Regions from separate parts of the Thorsellia kenyensis genome, predicted to be linked through region 1. Evidence: predicted binding sites of a transcription regulator. Region 1 holds the regulator's gene; each other region holds the start of a gene.

Evidence for each region. The regulator PhoB, encoded in region 1, activates phosphate uptake and scavenging genes when phosphate is short. The targets are predictions, from matches to a motif close to CTGTCATAAAACTGNCNNAT.
Region 2: a site for PhoB is predicted at 1,671-1,690, ahead of ugpB (sn-glycerol-3-phosphate ABC transporter substrate-binding protein UgpB). Genes of this name have one in related genera too.
Region 3: a site for PhoB is predicted at 3,061-3,080, ahead of pstS (phosphate ABC transporter substrate-binding protein PstS). Genes of this name have one in related genera too.

What each region holds. Positions count from the first base shown of each region.
Region 1 covers NZ_JBHLXE010000108.1:37,191-42,413, forward strand. The annotation lists gene ACFFIT_RS11420 (M24 family metallopeptidase) at 1-224, opposite strand, end outside; gene gpmB (2,3-diphosphoglycerate-dependent phosphoglycerate mutase GpmB) at 398-1,042, shown strand; gene phoB (phosphate regulon transcriptional regulator PhoB) at 1,440-2,138, shown strand; gene phoR (phosphate regulon sensor histidine kinase PhoR) at 2,263-3,546, shown strand; gene ACFFIT_RS11440 (GDYXXLXY domain-containing protein) at 3,582-5,223, opposite strand, start outside.
Region 2 covers NZ_JBHLXE010000038.1:9,407-14,629, reverse strand. The annotation lists gene ACFFIT_RS03785 (NCS1 family transporter) at 1-1,244, shown strand, start outside; gene ugpB (sn-glycerol-3-phosphate ABC transporter substrate-binding protein UgpB) at 1,777-3,114, shown strand; gene ugpA (sn-glycerol-3-phosphate ABC transporter permease UgpA) at 3,333-4,217, shown strand; gene ugpE (sn-glycerol-3-phosphate ABC transporter permease UgpE) at 4,214-5,062, shown strand.
Region 3 covers NZ_JBHLXE010000046.1:58,226-63,448, reverse strand. The annotation lists gene pstA (phosphate ABC transporter permease PstA) at 1-655, opposite strand, end outside; gene pstC (phosphate ABC transporter permease PstC) at 700-1,644, opposite strand; gene pstS (phosphate ABC transporter substrate-binding protein PstS) at 1,885-2,919, opposite strand; gene tsaD (tRNA (adenosine(37)-N6)-threonylcarbamoyltransferase complex transferase subunit TsaD) at 3,427-4,446, shown strand; gene nirC (nitrite transporter NirC) at 4,514-5,223, opposite strand, start outside.

The DNA.
Region 1 (5,223 bases):
GCTTCAAATTCATTCATTAAAACTAAGGAGGGAATTTTTTCGTCTCTAAAGAGTATTGCTACCGCAGCACCGGTATATTTAAATGTATACAGAAAGAAACTTTGATGTCCTGTCAGATGATAAAAATTTTCGGGAGTGGACAAAATAAGTGCATCAATATTGCGTTCATTCATTAATTGCCTTGCTTTATCAGTGATTTGTATCAAATGAGTTGATTTATTCATAAAGGAATTCTCAGTATAAGGGATTGCTCTATTTAATTTATTTGCTTAGTTATAGCATTGAAAGTTAAATTCTTTGCATAATTATTAGGCATAGTTGATAACGATTTGTTATTCTATCAATGAAGGTTCTGCTTTAAAGTAATCTATTTCAATTGATTGAAAAAGGAGGAGTTATGACAACGGTCTATTTAGTCAGGCACGGTGAAACGGTTTGGAATGCAGAAAGAAAAATCCAAGGTCAGCTCGATAGCCCTTTAACAGCTGAGGGAATATCTCAAGCACATTGGGTAGCAAAAAGAGCAAAAAGCCTTGGGATAACGCATTTATATTCCAGTGATTTAGGACGAGCTGTCCAAACGGCATCTATTATTGCTCAACCTTTAAAATTAGAAGTTATCACTGATAGAAGATGGCGAGAATTAAATATGGGGATCTTAGAAGGACGTTGCATTGATGACCTAAGTGATAAAGAAAATGCAATGAGACGAGCACCTTTATCCGGTGCACTAGATGCACGTATTTTAGAAGGAGAATCGATGCAAGAGATGGCTAATCGATTACATCAAGCGCTTAATGATCTAAAAAGTTTACCTAAGGGATCTATCCCGCTAGTTATTTGTCATGGATTAGCATTAGGGTGTTTAATTGGTACTATCATGGGATTACCTGCTCATGCACCTAGGCGTATCCGTTTGCGCAATTGTTCCTTATCTAGGGTAGATTACCAAAAGAGTGACTGGCTAGCTGAAGGATGGGTTGTAGAAACAGCTGGAGATGTTAGTCATTTAAATGAAAATTCACGTGATGAACTCTTGTAAATACTCATTGGAAATATTAAATGTCCTTTTAACTAAGCGATTGAGAAAACAACTTCTTTTCTTGACTTATGTTATCGCTGTTTTATTACATTTTTTTATGGCCTTTAACAAGAATTTTTATAGTTCAAAATCATTTCATTTACAAGATACATCAAGGACTTGAGGTATATAATCAATTCTCTTCCTCACTATGTTGAAATTTAATTTGTAAGATCATTCAGAATGTTGAAATACTTATTGGGCTATTTTTTCGTAAAAGTATGCGTTTGACTCAGTTTTTTGTATGATTTTAAATTATTTCATAAAAGTGTCATATTTCTGTCGCATACTATTAGGAATAACTATTAATGCATAGTGCAAATTAATAACTTATCGTTAATAACAAAAGGATAAGCGCATGGCAGCACCGATAACAATTCTTGTAGTTGAAGACGAGGAAGCCATTAGTGAAATGTTAACTTTTTTACTAATGCAGTCTGGTTATGAGGTAAAAGTGGCATCAAATATTCAAGATGCTCAGGCTCAATTGATATTTCCATTACCTGATTTAATTTTGTTAGATTGGATGTTACCAGGCGGATCGGGATTAGGTTTTCTTAAGCAATTAAAAAGAGAAAAAACTACCCAATCTATTCCTGTGATTATGCTGACAGCTAAGAATGAAGAACTCGATAGGGTGCAAGGACTAGATGTTGGGGCAGATGATTACATTACCAAACCTTTTTCTCCAAAAGAATTAGTGGCCCGTATTAAGGCAATATTGAGACGTGTGTCTCCCCATGTTTTTGCCGATATCATTGATTTAGCTGGATTAAGGCTTGATACAGCGGCACATCGTGTTTTTGCGTCAGAAATTCCTATAAATTTGGGTCCAACAGAATTTAAATTGCTACATTTTTTTATGAGTCGACCTGAACGTGTTTATAGTAGAGAGCAGCTTCTAGATCAAGTATGGGGTGATGGTGTTTATGTCGAAGACCGAACTGTCGATGTGCACATTAGGAGGCTTAGGCGCGCATTAGAACCCTCGGGACATGATAAAAACATTCAAACTGTAAGAGGTAGTGGCTATCGTTTTTCCGTGAAATTAGACTAAAAGTGTGAACATGGGTTATGATAGATTAATAGCCACCATTATCTTTTATTGGATTAAGGGTCAATCTTAAATGATGGACCTTTTTTACATTTAAACTGACTGATTTTCTTCAAGGAATTCTATTTTGCTTCAAAAACTCACCTGGCGTTCTTTTTTATTTTCTTTTTTTCTTATTCTGACACCTTTTGCCATATTGGGGGCCTTGTTGGGTCACTTGGCCTTTGGGATCTCTTTTGGCTTATTGATTTTATTGCTGTGGAATTATCATCAACAACTCAAACTCTCCTATTGGTTATGGCAAGATAAAAGTATGACTCCGCCGACTGCAAAGGGGCATTGGGAAGTGATTTTCTATGGCTTATTACAGTTACAAAAACGTAACAGAAAGCGTCGAAATGAGTTAGCTACATTAATTAAAAGATTTAGAAGTGGTGCTGAATCCTTACCTGATGCATTAGTGATGATAACGCCTGATGGTACTATTTTTTGGTGTAATCGCTTAGCTGAGAATTTACTTGGATTCAAATGGCCTGCTGATAATGGCCAAAACATTCAAAATTTACTTCGCTACCCTGAGTTAGCAACCTATTTAAAAAATAAAAAATTTCATGATCCTTTAACATTGACGCTCTACAGTGAAAAAGATGTTGAGTTTAGAATTATGCCATATATTGATGAAGCATTTATTGTCATGGCAAGGGATGTCACTCAATTGAAACAAGCTGAAATTGCTCGACGTAATTTTTTTAACAATGCCAGCCATGAATTAGGAACACCTTTAACTGTTCTTAAGGGTTATCTTGATATGATAGATGATGACGCATTAGTGGGATATTTACCAGTGAATGCTCTCAATACTATGCGAAACCAAGCGCAGAGAATGGAATCATTGATTGGGCAATTATTAGCTCTCTCTCGCCTAGAATATCAAGTAAACGAGACACAAAAAATGATTGTTCCGATTGCTTCATTACTCAGTACAATTATGCATTCTGCTGAAGCTCTCAATCATCAACGGCATCATTTTTCGGTGTTAATTGAACCAGACTTATACGTCAAAGGATACAGTGATGAACTGCGTAGTGCGATGAGTAATTTAATTGAAAATGCGATAAAACACACTCCGAATGAAGCGAATATTGAAGTTAAACTATTTAGAATCAATACCACCCACATAAAATTTGAAGTAAATGACAGTGGTCAAGGTATTGCTAAAGAGCATATTCCTCATCTTACAGAAAGATTTTATCGGATTGATGGTTCTAGAAATAGCCAATCGGGAGGGAGTGGTATTGGTCTTGCGATTGTTAAGCATGTTTTATCTCGTCATAATAGTAAGCTTGAAATAAAAAGTACTCTTGGAAAAGGTTCTTCATTCGGCTTTACTCTAGAGGTCGTTAACAACTAGAGTAAAAAGCCTCTAAAAATTTCAACAATGATGGTTTATTTAATGGTATTAAAATCTTTATCAAGTAAAGCAGAAAGAATGAACTTTCCTTCTGGACTTACTTTGAACTCTGCATAACGAGCAACAGAATAATTTAATTCAGTCATTTCATCAAAAAAATAGCTATGAGGTAATTTAAGAGTGTAATTGTACCCATTATAATTCAATGGTGTTTCAATTTCTTTGGCTTGTAAAGGAATTTTATCCTTTTGCAAAGGGTATGCTAAAAAAACCACATTTGTCTTCGGATCAATAGTTAAAATGATTGAATCCTTTTCCTTTAAACTCTCCTCTAATTTTAACATTCTATTGGCCTCATTGACTTGAGTTTCTAACACGTAATTTAGCACCATATAATCACCTTGAATAAGTGAGCGAGGATCCCTTGGCGTAATTTCAAATCGGATGGTCTGGCCTGTGTTAATAATCCTTTCATAATCATAAATTGTTTTATTGGCAATCCCAAGGCTGAGTATTAATCCACTAGAAAAAAAGAGGAGTCTGCTACGACGATGAGAGATAAAATGATTTATCCAAAAGGCAATTCGCGTTGTCTTTTCTTTTAATTTTGCAAACTCTGCTTTTTCTATCTCGTTGTTAGGATGCATAGATGCTAACCTATTCCCTTCGTCCAAGAATGATTGATTTTTAAAGTGTTTATTGACATTCAATTTATGAAGAGACACCATTAAAATAGTGACTATGGTAAGTATTAAGCCTGTGATAAGTAGTGTTTTAGATTTAATAATAAGGAGTGTATGTAAATCATAGTAATTCATATAGAGTAATGTGAATACAAACACCCAACTGAACACCTTGTGGAATTTTGAAGAGCTGAAAGAGGCTATTATTATTACTGTGAGAGCAAAAGGTAACCAAATAAAATCATTAAATTTATTAGAATAACTATACTCTTGGAAATAATAATCCCAAAGTGAAAAAAGCCAACCACCATTAAAATAAAAACTCCATAGAGAGAGCAATAAACCAATAATAATAAGATATTTAGGTAATCTATTTGATAATGTAATCAAGCTCAGTGCAATAAATGGCATAGCATGATACATGCCATCAAAAGCATCCCGCCATATTAGGCGTTGATATTTGAGTATTAATAGGAAAGATAATGCGTAGAATAGAATCAAAAACATCTCACTATATAATGCCTGCTGTAGAGTCTTAAAAAGAGGTGTTTTGAATGTAAATTTGTCTTTGATTAGATAAACTGTAAGCATTACGGTAATGATAATACAAAAAAAGGGATCATCTATTTGATAATATTCATGTAAAAGTTGGGATATTGCAAAAGTCCCTATGATGATCCGACTATATTTATGTTTAATAAGAACATAATAAATTAAATATGGAAGGATAATTGTACAATAATTTAATACATTCATTAATAAAGCTAGATGTTCTGAATCCAGAGAATGCTCGTAGCGACCAGTATGCCTACTTACTAAATTAAATAGATAAATTTGTAAAAAACTAAACAGTAACGCAAATCCAAATTGATTGAGAATAGACGTTGAAAAGATTTTTTTCTGTACATAGATAATTACCACAAAAAGCATGGCTATTGAGAGTATTTTAATAATATCTGGCATATCCGTTAAAATACTTTCTACTAAGAATACT
Region 2 (5,223 bases), on a different contig from region 1:
ATCTAGGAAATATGACCTTAGGTGCTGGTCTAGTCGTGGCTGGTGTTGCTGTCATGAATGCATATCAAACCTTTGTCGCAGCGCTTGTTGCTATCGGTATTATATCGACGCTTTTTGCATTAAACGATAGATTTGGTTACAAAACTGGTGTGCCTTATGTTATTCAATTAAGGCTCTCTTTCGGGATAAAAGGTGCTGTAGTATCCTCACTCCTAAGGGGAATACCTGCCATCGTTTGGTATGGTTTTCAAAGTTGGATAGGAGCCAGTGCTCTTAATGAAATATTAAAAGTACTAAGTGGCCATACCTTTGATAACGCATTTATTTGTTTTTTCATTTTGCAGGCCATCCAAATCGGTTTATCGATGTATGGTTTCCATGCAGTCAAATGGGTTGAAATGATTGTTTCAATCGTGATTCTCTCTGCACTCATCTATGTTTTTTATATTCTAATGGCGGAACATAGTACGGTAATTAAAGAGCGCTGGATAGATACTAAAGGCACTTGGGGTATTGAATTTTTTGCTTTTATTATGATGTTTATGGGTAACTATGCTGCCATATTCTTAAGTGCTGCTGATTATTCAAGAGAGCTTAAAAAAGGGATCAGTGATACTAAACGTGCCTTACTTTATTTCGTTCCTATTGTAATTGCTTATGGGTTTGTATTAGCAATCGGTGCAATGCTTGCTTCAGTAACGGGTATTTCCAATCCTGTTGTTGCCTTCCCTAAAATAGTTAACAATGATTATATCACTGTAGCTGTTTCTTTATTTATAGTACTTGGTGCAATTGCAGTTAATATGGTCGCGAATATCATTCCCCCTACCTATGTAATAACCCTCTTAACTAAATTGAAATATCGTTATGCTGTTATAATCACAGGGATATTAGCAGGTTGTACCTTCCCATGGATATTAGTTAATGAAGAATCTGCCAAAGGACTAGGATATTTCATCTTAATTTATTCCGCGTTTTTAGGTCCTATAGTTTCTATTCTTTTAGTTGACTACTTCATCCTGAGAAATCAACAGGTAAACATCCAAGAGCTCTACAATTCAGAAGGTGTTTTCAAAGGGATTAATCCTGGTGCTATCATAGCTATGTTAATTGGCGCTATTCCTGCACTGATCTTTGTGAAACTTGCTTGGATAATCGGTTTTGTGTTAGGCGGAATTTCCTACTACATACTAATGAAAACCGCATTTAAAGATTCACAATTCTACAAGCATAATTCAAAATAAATTATAGCTGGACTTACCACTTAATTACTTTACTTTTGCTGAGTTTAAGTGGTAAGTTAAAAAGATTGTATACATTTTTTAGCCTCTTTTTTAGCCTCTTTTTTATACTATTTGTCACATATTTCATTTCACTTGTTGTTCCCTACAGTTCTCCTCTCATTTAAATTTCCTATCTACTCTTAAGATTTTTTAAAAATAAGATACCTTACCTTTTTATATCATTAGTAAGGTACTTCTCAGCAGTTTGACCTTTAAATACTCAGTTTATTTATTTGAATAAAAACTTAGGTGTGATTTGTGAAGTAATAAAATTTCATGTAACCATTAACTCACTTAAACTAATTTAATCAATTCTATCCTCCTTTATTTAACTGAATGTCGCTATGTTAAAAGCTAAAGCCCTAAATTGTTTCTATCCAATTTTAACTTACATAAAACTATCATCAAATTGTAATAAAAATTACATCTTATATTTCGATAATTGAAGTGTTAAAACACCTATTAGAATAAAAACATTTAAAAGGAGATCAATATGGATTCTATTTTATCAATTAATTCACTCAAAAAAGTTGGCCTTTATTCTCTCATCGTGGCTTCACTCACGTCAGCGTCTTTTGTCGAAGCAAAAACAGATATTACCTTTTGGCATGCGATGTCAGGTCAATTAGGTGAAGAAGTTAATGGGTTAGTTCAACAATTCAATGCATCGCAAAATGATTTTGAAGTCAGTGCAGTTTATAAAGGAAATTATGATGAAACTATTACTGCCGGTATTGCTGCGATCAGAACTGGCGAATCACCAGAAATCTTACAAGTTTATGAAGTAGGAACAGCAACTATGATATCTAGTAATGCGATTGTTCCGGTATATGAAGTTTTCGAAAAGGCCAATTTGCCATTTGATGAATCACTCTATGTAGATACGGTGCGATCTTATTATACTGACAGCCAAAGCGGCAGAATGCTTTCCATGCCATTTAACAGCTCTACGCCCGTTCTATACTACAATAAAGATGCCTATAAAAAAGCAGGATTAGATCCAAAAACGCCCCCTAAAACCTGGCAAGAAGTTGAAACACATGCAAAAAAACTCTTAGAATCAGGAATGAGCTGCGGATATACGTTCAGTAATGCTCCTTGGGTACATCTTGAAAATTTTAGTGCTTGGCACGGTTTACCTTTTGCGACTTTAAATAATGGTTATGACGGTCTTTCGGCTGAGTTACAAGTTAATACAGCAAACCATATTAATTTTCTAAATTTTTTAAACCAAATGAATAAAGATAAAACCTTACAATATTTTGGCCGTAGGGATGAAGGGATGGAAAAGTTCTATAACGGCGATTGTGGAATATTTACAGGTTCATCTGGCTCCCGCGGTAGTATTGAAGCTAACGCCAAATTCGAATTAGGTATGGGATTCTTACCTTATTTAGAAGGGATAAGCAGTGCCCCTCAAAATACAATGATAGGAGGCGCAAGCCTCTGGGTCATGAAAGATAAATCAGAAGATACCTATAAGGGCATTGCTGCTTTTTTAAGTTATCTTGCTTTACCTGAAAATGCAGCGCGCTGGCATCAAAACACGGGATATGTCCCTGTCACACTGGCCGGATATGAATTAACAAAACAACAAGGATTTTATGATAAAAATCCAGGTGCAAATGTCGCTATAGAGCAATTATTATTCAAAGAACCCCTCCCTCATACACGCGGGTTACGTTTAGGTAATATGACTCAAATTCGCCAAATCGCAGATGAAGAATTTGAAGCAGTTTTAACTGGGCAAAAATCACCAGAGAGCGCACTTAATGACATCAATACGAGAGCTAATCAACAGCTAAGAAGATTTGAAAAATCTAATCAATAACGCATTTTTCTGGTAAATACTCTATTCTGCTTTTAGTTTTAAGTTAAAAGTTATAAGTTTTAATCGCTAATTGTTAATTGTTAATTGTTAATTGTTAATTGTTAACTTTTAGTTATTAGCTAAGCTCAAAGCAGATAGAGTTAATAGGCTTCTTTGCTTATACCACGCAAAAATGATTAACCTCTTTAATTTTTTTAACTTTTCAAAAATGGTTAACTATGAACACCCGCCCTTTTTTTAAAAATAAGTGTTTGCCTTATTTATTGTTGGCACCACAAATATTAATCACAGTTATTTTTTTTATTTGGCCAGCGGCTAAAACCATGATTTTTTCGGTTCAAGCCGTAGATCCATTTGGCCAATCAAGCACATTCGTTGGATTAGATAACTTTTCTGAATTATTTAATGATAGATATTATTTACAATCTTTTAAAACCACTGCAATTTTTACACTCTTAGTCGCAGGTATAGGTTTAGCTACTTCTCTTTTTTTTGCTGCATTGGTCGATTATGTCATCAAAGGAAAAATGCTCTATAGAACACTCTTTATATTACCCTACGCTGTAGCACCCGCTATAGCAGGTGTATTGTGGAGTTTTATGTTTAATCCTGGCTTTGGGGTAATAATGCGTTTTTTAGAGTCAAATGGAATCGTATGGAGTCATGCACAGGACAACACTCAAGCCATGACATTAGTTGTATTAGCGTCCGTTTGGAAACAAATCAGTTATAACTTCCTCTTTTTCTTAGCTGCACTTCAATCCGTACCTAAATCCTTAATAGAAGCTGCTGCTGTAGAGGGTGCTGGCCCTGTACGACGATTTTTTACCGTATCTATCCCTTTAATTGCTCCGATGAGTTTTTTTCTTCTTATTATCAATATTGTCTATGCTTTTTTTGAAACATTTGCTGTTATAGATGCAGCAACTCAAGGTGGACCAGTTCAGGCTACCACGACTTTAATTTATAAAATTTACCGTGATGGGATGACTGGATTGGATTTATCAATCTCTGCAGCTCAATCAATAATTTTAATGATATTTGTAGGCATTTTAACGCTAATTCAATTTAAATATGTTGAAAAGAGAGTAAGTTACCAATGATAGAAAAACGTCCACTATTTGATATTTTTGCTCATATAATGATAGGCTTAGCTATTTTGATAATATGTTTTCCACTGTATGTTGCTTTTGTTATGAGCACTTTAAATGATTCTCAGGTATTTACTGAAATCGCTCCTCTCATACCTCGTGGCCATTTTATTGAAAATTTAAAAAACATATTACTAAATGGTGTCGGAGGTGATAGCACAAGGCCATTTTGGTTAATGTTAGTGAATAGTTTTTTAATGGCGTTTATTATTACGATTGGTAAAATTGTTGTCTCAATGCTCTCAGCCTTTGCTGTCGTTTTCTTCCGCTTTCCTTTTAGAAATTTTTGTTTTTTCCTTATATTCATTACATTAATGCTACCGGTTGAAGTAAGAATATTTCCAACCATTGAAGTCATTGCCGATCTTAACATGCTAAATAGTTATACAGGATTAACTTTACCCTTAATAGCTTCTGCGACAGCGACGTTTTTATTCAGGCAATTTTTTCTAACCTTGCCGAATGAACTGATAGAGGCTGCTAAAATTGATGGCGCTTCAGCGATGCGATTTTTTATTGATATTGTGATACCACTGTCTAAAACAAATATTGCTGCTTTATTTGTAATTACATTTATCTATGGATGGAATCAATACCTTTGGCCACTATTAGTGATCACAAAAGCCGATTTAGGTACTGCTGTGGCAGGTATAAAAAACATGATTACTCATGATGGTGTTCCTACTCAGTGGAATCAAGTCATGGCAGCCATGTTATTAACATTATTGCCGCCAATCAGCATAGTGCTTGTCATGCAGCGATGGTTTGTAAAAGGACTGGTAGACGCTGAAAAATAGATAACCATGAGCACTTGTTTGCTTTATAGATAACAGCATACATCCTCATATGCTTTTAGTACTGATACGCTTTTAGTTCTGATATGTTTTTAGGATCAAAGCCAACATAAAATGTTAGCAACTAACTAATCACTGATATAAAAAATCACTCGTTATAGGGA
Region 3 (5,223 bases), on a different contig from region 1:
ATAAAAGTGGAGCTGTTTCTCCTGCGATTCTAGCAATAGCTAAAAGTATTCCTGTAACTATTCCAGCAACGGAAGCTTTTAGTGTAATGGTAAGGATCATTTTCCATTTTGGGGTGCCTAAAGCATAGGCCGCTTCACGTAAACTATCCGGTACTAAAAGCAGCATGTTTTCTGTGGTCCTAATCACAATCGGAATTTGTAAGAGAGCTAAAGCAACCACACCTGCCCAGCCGGAGAAACCTGAAAAAAGAACATATACAAACAGTCCAATCACAATAGAGGGTGCTGAAAGTAATATATCATTTAGAAAACGGGTACAACTTGCCAGTATGGATTTTTTTCCATATTCAGCGAGATAGATTCCTGCAAGAATTCCTAAAGGAGTTCCAATAAGAGTAGCATAAAACACCAAAAGTAAAGATCCCACTATAGCATTTGCCAAGCCGCCTTCCATGGAATTTGGTTGAGGGGTGTTTTGTGTGAATACATCTATACTTAATCCACCTATTCCCTCTGTTATGGTAGTCCATAAAATCCAAATCAACCAGAATAAACCAAAAGCCATAGTTGATAAAGAGAGGGTTAGTGCAATCATATTTCTGATACGACGTTTAAATTGTCTTTTTTGACGCATTTTTAATTGCTCACTACTCATAACACCTGGTGAGGCAATTGTTGCTGTTTGATTAAGCGTGTTCATTATTTTTTCCCCTCTTGCTTAGCTAGGCGCATGATCATTAGTTTGGAAATAGCAAGAACAATAAAAGTAATGGCAAATAAAATTAAGCCTAACTGCATTAATGCAGAGGTATGTAAACCAGGATCAGCTTCAGCAAATTCGTTAGCAAGTGCTGATGTAATACTATTACCAGGAGCGAAGAGAGAGAAGCCATTTAAATCGTAAACATTTCCTATGATGAAAGTCACAGCCATAGTTTCACCTAGTGCACGGCCAAGTCCTAGCATAATTCCACCAATAACACCATTGCGGGTATAAGGAAGAACAATGCGATAGATAACTTCCCATGTAGTACATCCAATACCATAGGCTGACTCTTTCATCATCACTGGGGTTTGATCAAAAACATCTCTCATTACAGAGGCAATATAAGGAATGATCATGATAGCCAAAATAATTCCTGCCGTAAGAATTCCTGTGCCATATGCAGGGCCGGTAAAAAAAGTACTCAATACGGGGACATCTGCTAAGGCTTTATTGAGAGGCTCTTGAAAGTAGCGCATAAAAATTGGAGCAAAAACAAAAAGCCCCCACATACCATAGACGATACTGGGGATAGCAGCTAAGAGTTCAATAGCGATACCTAAAGGTCTTTTGAGCCAATTAGGCGCCAGTTCAGTTAAAAAGAGTGCGATCCCAAAGCTGATAGGAACTGCAATAATCAGTGCGATAATTGAGGTAATGACCGTACCATAAATAGGAATCAGTGCACCAAATGTTTCTGTATTCGTATCCCATTCAGTGGTCCATAAGAATGAGAAACCAAATGCTTTCATGCTAGGTATTGATGCAATGATTAGAGAAACAATAATCCCCCCCAAAGAGAGGAGGGTAATTAGTGCTGCGGTATGTACAAGAAAGCCAAAAAATTTATCGCCATTTTTAGCAGATATTTTTTGATTCATTTTTATGTTCTTAAAATTTATTTGCGAATTCGACATGTTTTTTTACTCTGGTTTATTTATCTGTTGAGATAGCTAAACTACTATGACATTCGTTTTAAAATGTCATTTGGGATATCATAGTGACATAAATTGAAACAGAAGAATCTCAATCAAGATTCTTCTGTTTTTTTCTCTTGCTATTTAATAAAATTAATCAAAATAGTAGTGTGAGATAATAACTAAAAGTAACCACAATATCTGTTAATTAAAAATTGGATTGCCGTTGCTATCTTTAACTTCTGTTTTCCAAGCCGCTTTGATTTTTTCTACTACAGAATCAGGTAATACTGCATAATCTAAAGAGATTGCTTTTTCATCGCCTTTGTCATAAGCCCAATTGAAAAAATCCAAAACGGCTTTACCATTTTCTGGTTTGTCTTGTGTTTGATGAACAAGAACAAAGGTAGTCGAAGCGATTGGCCATGCATTATCACCAGATTGATTCGTTAAGTCTTGTGCAAAAGTTTCATCCCAGTTAGCATTTAATGCTGCAGCACTAAAAGATTCACCGCTTGGAGAGACTGATTTACCATCAGCTGAAATTAAATTTGTATATGCTAAGCCATTCTGTTTTGCATAAGCATATTCAACATAACCGATTGAACCTGGGGTGCGTTGTACGAAAGCCGCTACGCCACTATTGCCTTTACCACCTAACCCAGTTGGCCATTTGACTGTTGATCCTGCGCCAACTGACTCTTTCCACGTATCGTTCACTTTATTTAAATAACTTGTAAATACAAAAGAAGTACCTGAACCATCAGCACGTCTTACTACGGCGATGTTTTGATCAGGTAGTGCTACACCTGGGTTTAATTGAGTGATGGCAGGATCGTTCCATTTAGTAATGTTACCAAGGAATATTTCTCCTAGAGTTTTACCATCAAGAACCAATTCACCAGATTCAATTCCCTCGATATTTACTACCAGTACTACGCCACCAATAACGGTAGGAAATTGGAATAGTCCATCTGCTTTTAATTGTTCATCATCTAAGGGTTTGTCACTGGCACCGAAGTCGACAGTTTTCGCGTTTATTTGTTTCACTCCACCAGAAGAACCAATACCTTGATAGTTGACTTGGTTGCCTGATTCTTTTGCATAATCTACTGCCCAACTGACATAGACTGGTTCAGGGAATGTTGCACCAGCGCCAGTTAAATTTGTATTTGCAAAAGCTTGAGTGCTTAGTGTTGCCATAGCGATAAGGCTCATTGAAAATAGTTTTTTCTTCATAGATAGCATCTGATGCTCCTTTATTTCATAGATAGAAATTTTAATGGTTCAAAATTTTATAAATAGGGTAATATTATGTCTGCGCCTATGATAATTCGCATTCACAAGATAAATTTTTCATGTGAATAGAATATGACAGTTATATGACAGTTTTATGACAATGTAAAAATAATAAGTCCTCAGTACACACAGTTAATTACTAAAGGTAAATAGATAAATAGAATGCTGGTAAGAGACTTATTTAAACGATTAACTTCAAGGAATATTTCAAAAATTGAATATTTAAGTATTTAATTTAATGCCGTCATTTAGGACTGAATGACGCTTTATTGGGGAATTTTTTTAGAGATTAGTTGCGGTAACGAGTAAAGAGGGTATATGCTCAATTAAAGTTCCTATATAATAAATAGTAGAAAAGATGATTGAAAAAAATAGGACAAATAAAATCTTTTAGTTAAAATGAATTTATTTGTCTAAAAAAAATTTTAAGTAAAGGTAAATCCATTAATGCGAGTATTAGGTATTGAAACATCTTGTGATGAAACGGGTGTCGCTATTTATGACACTGAATTAGGGCTGATGGCACATCAATTATACAGCCAAGCAAAGATGCATGCTGATTATGGTGGAGTCGTTCCTGAACTTGCTTCTCGCGATCATATAAAAAAGACGTTACCTTTAATTAACGCTGCCCTTGAAGAGGCTAAAACAGCGCCTGAGCGTATTGATGCTGTTGCTTTCACAGCAGGACCTGGTCTTATGGGAGCATTATTGGTAGGTGCCACGATAGGGCGCACTTTAGCATACGCTTGGCAAGTGCCAGCTGTGGAAGTTCATCATATGGAAGGCCACCTCTTAGCCCCTATGTTAGAGCCAAACCCACCTGAATTTCCTTTTGTGGCTCTTTTGGTTTCAGGTGGGCATACTCAATTAATTTCTGTTGAAGGATTGGGGCATTATATTTTACTAGGAGAATCGATTGATGATGCTGCAGGAGAAGCATTTGATAAGACGGCCAAGTTACTAGGTCTTGATTATCCAGGGGGCCCTTTACTCTCAAAACTTGCGCAATCTGGTACACCTAATGCATTTAAGTTTCCAAGACCGATGATAGATAAACCAGGCTTAGATTTTAGTTTTTCTGGTTTAAAAACAGCAGCTGCTAATGCTGTTAAAGCTAATCAAAATCATTTGACTCAAGAGATTACAGATCAAATAAAATCAGATATTGCGTTTGCATTTCAAGAAGCTGTTATTGATACGTTATTTATAAAATGTCAACGTGCGTTGAAACAAACGGGATTTAAGCGATTAGTTATAGCGGGTGGTGTAAGTGCTAACAATGCCCTTAGAAAAAAATTTAATGGGTTATTAAAGCAGAATATTCAAGTATTTTATCCAAGAACAGAATTTTGTACCGATAATGGTGCAATGATTGCTTATGCCGGTTGGCGCAGGTTGACTCTTGGGGCGAGAGCGCCTTTAGCAATAAAAACACGCCCAAGATGGCCTTTAACAGATATTTAATTACACCAGGAAAACCCATCGTAGTGGTCTAGTATAAAATTTCAAGGGTTTTTCTGCGCCTTATTGATTAAATGATTTTTTGTTTTTGCACAGGTTTAGATGTATGTGTTTTAGAAATAACTTCCTCACTCATCAAGAGACGACGTTCTTCTTTTGATGTGACATACCAATACCCTAGCCCCATAAAAGCCACTCCAGAGAAAAGATTACCTAACGTGACCCAAAATAGGTTATGCAATACCCCTAAGAAAGTAAATGCGTCAGAGTGTTGTCCAAAGCTTGATAATGCGAATACGGTCATGTTAGCTACTGAGTGTTCATAACCTGATGCAATAAAACCTAATAAACACCACCAAATGGCTATAAATTTGGCTGTACCATTAACACGCAAAGCCATCCAAATAGACAAACAGACAAGCCAATTACATAAAGCCCCCCTCATAAAAAGATTGAGTGCCGTTAGATCGATTTTTTTCAAAGCAATTTCATGTAATAAAGCTCCAGAATTATCCATTTGCTCAAAACCACATAAAAAATAAATATAAGAAACCAATATTGCACCCAACAAATTTGCAAGCCAAGTTTTAGGTAATATTTTTACCGCATCAAGGAGGCTTATTTTTTTTGTTTTGACTCCAATAGTTAGGTACATAGTGTGCCCTGTAAAAAGCTCAGCACCGGCAATAATAACAAGCGTTAATGCAATACCAAATGTTGCCCCCATAACAAGATAGCGTAAGCTAGGTTCGACTTTATTACCTAATGTAAAAATCAGAA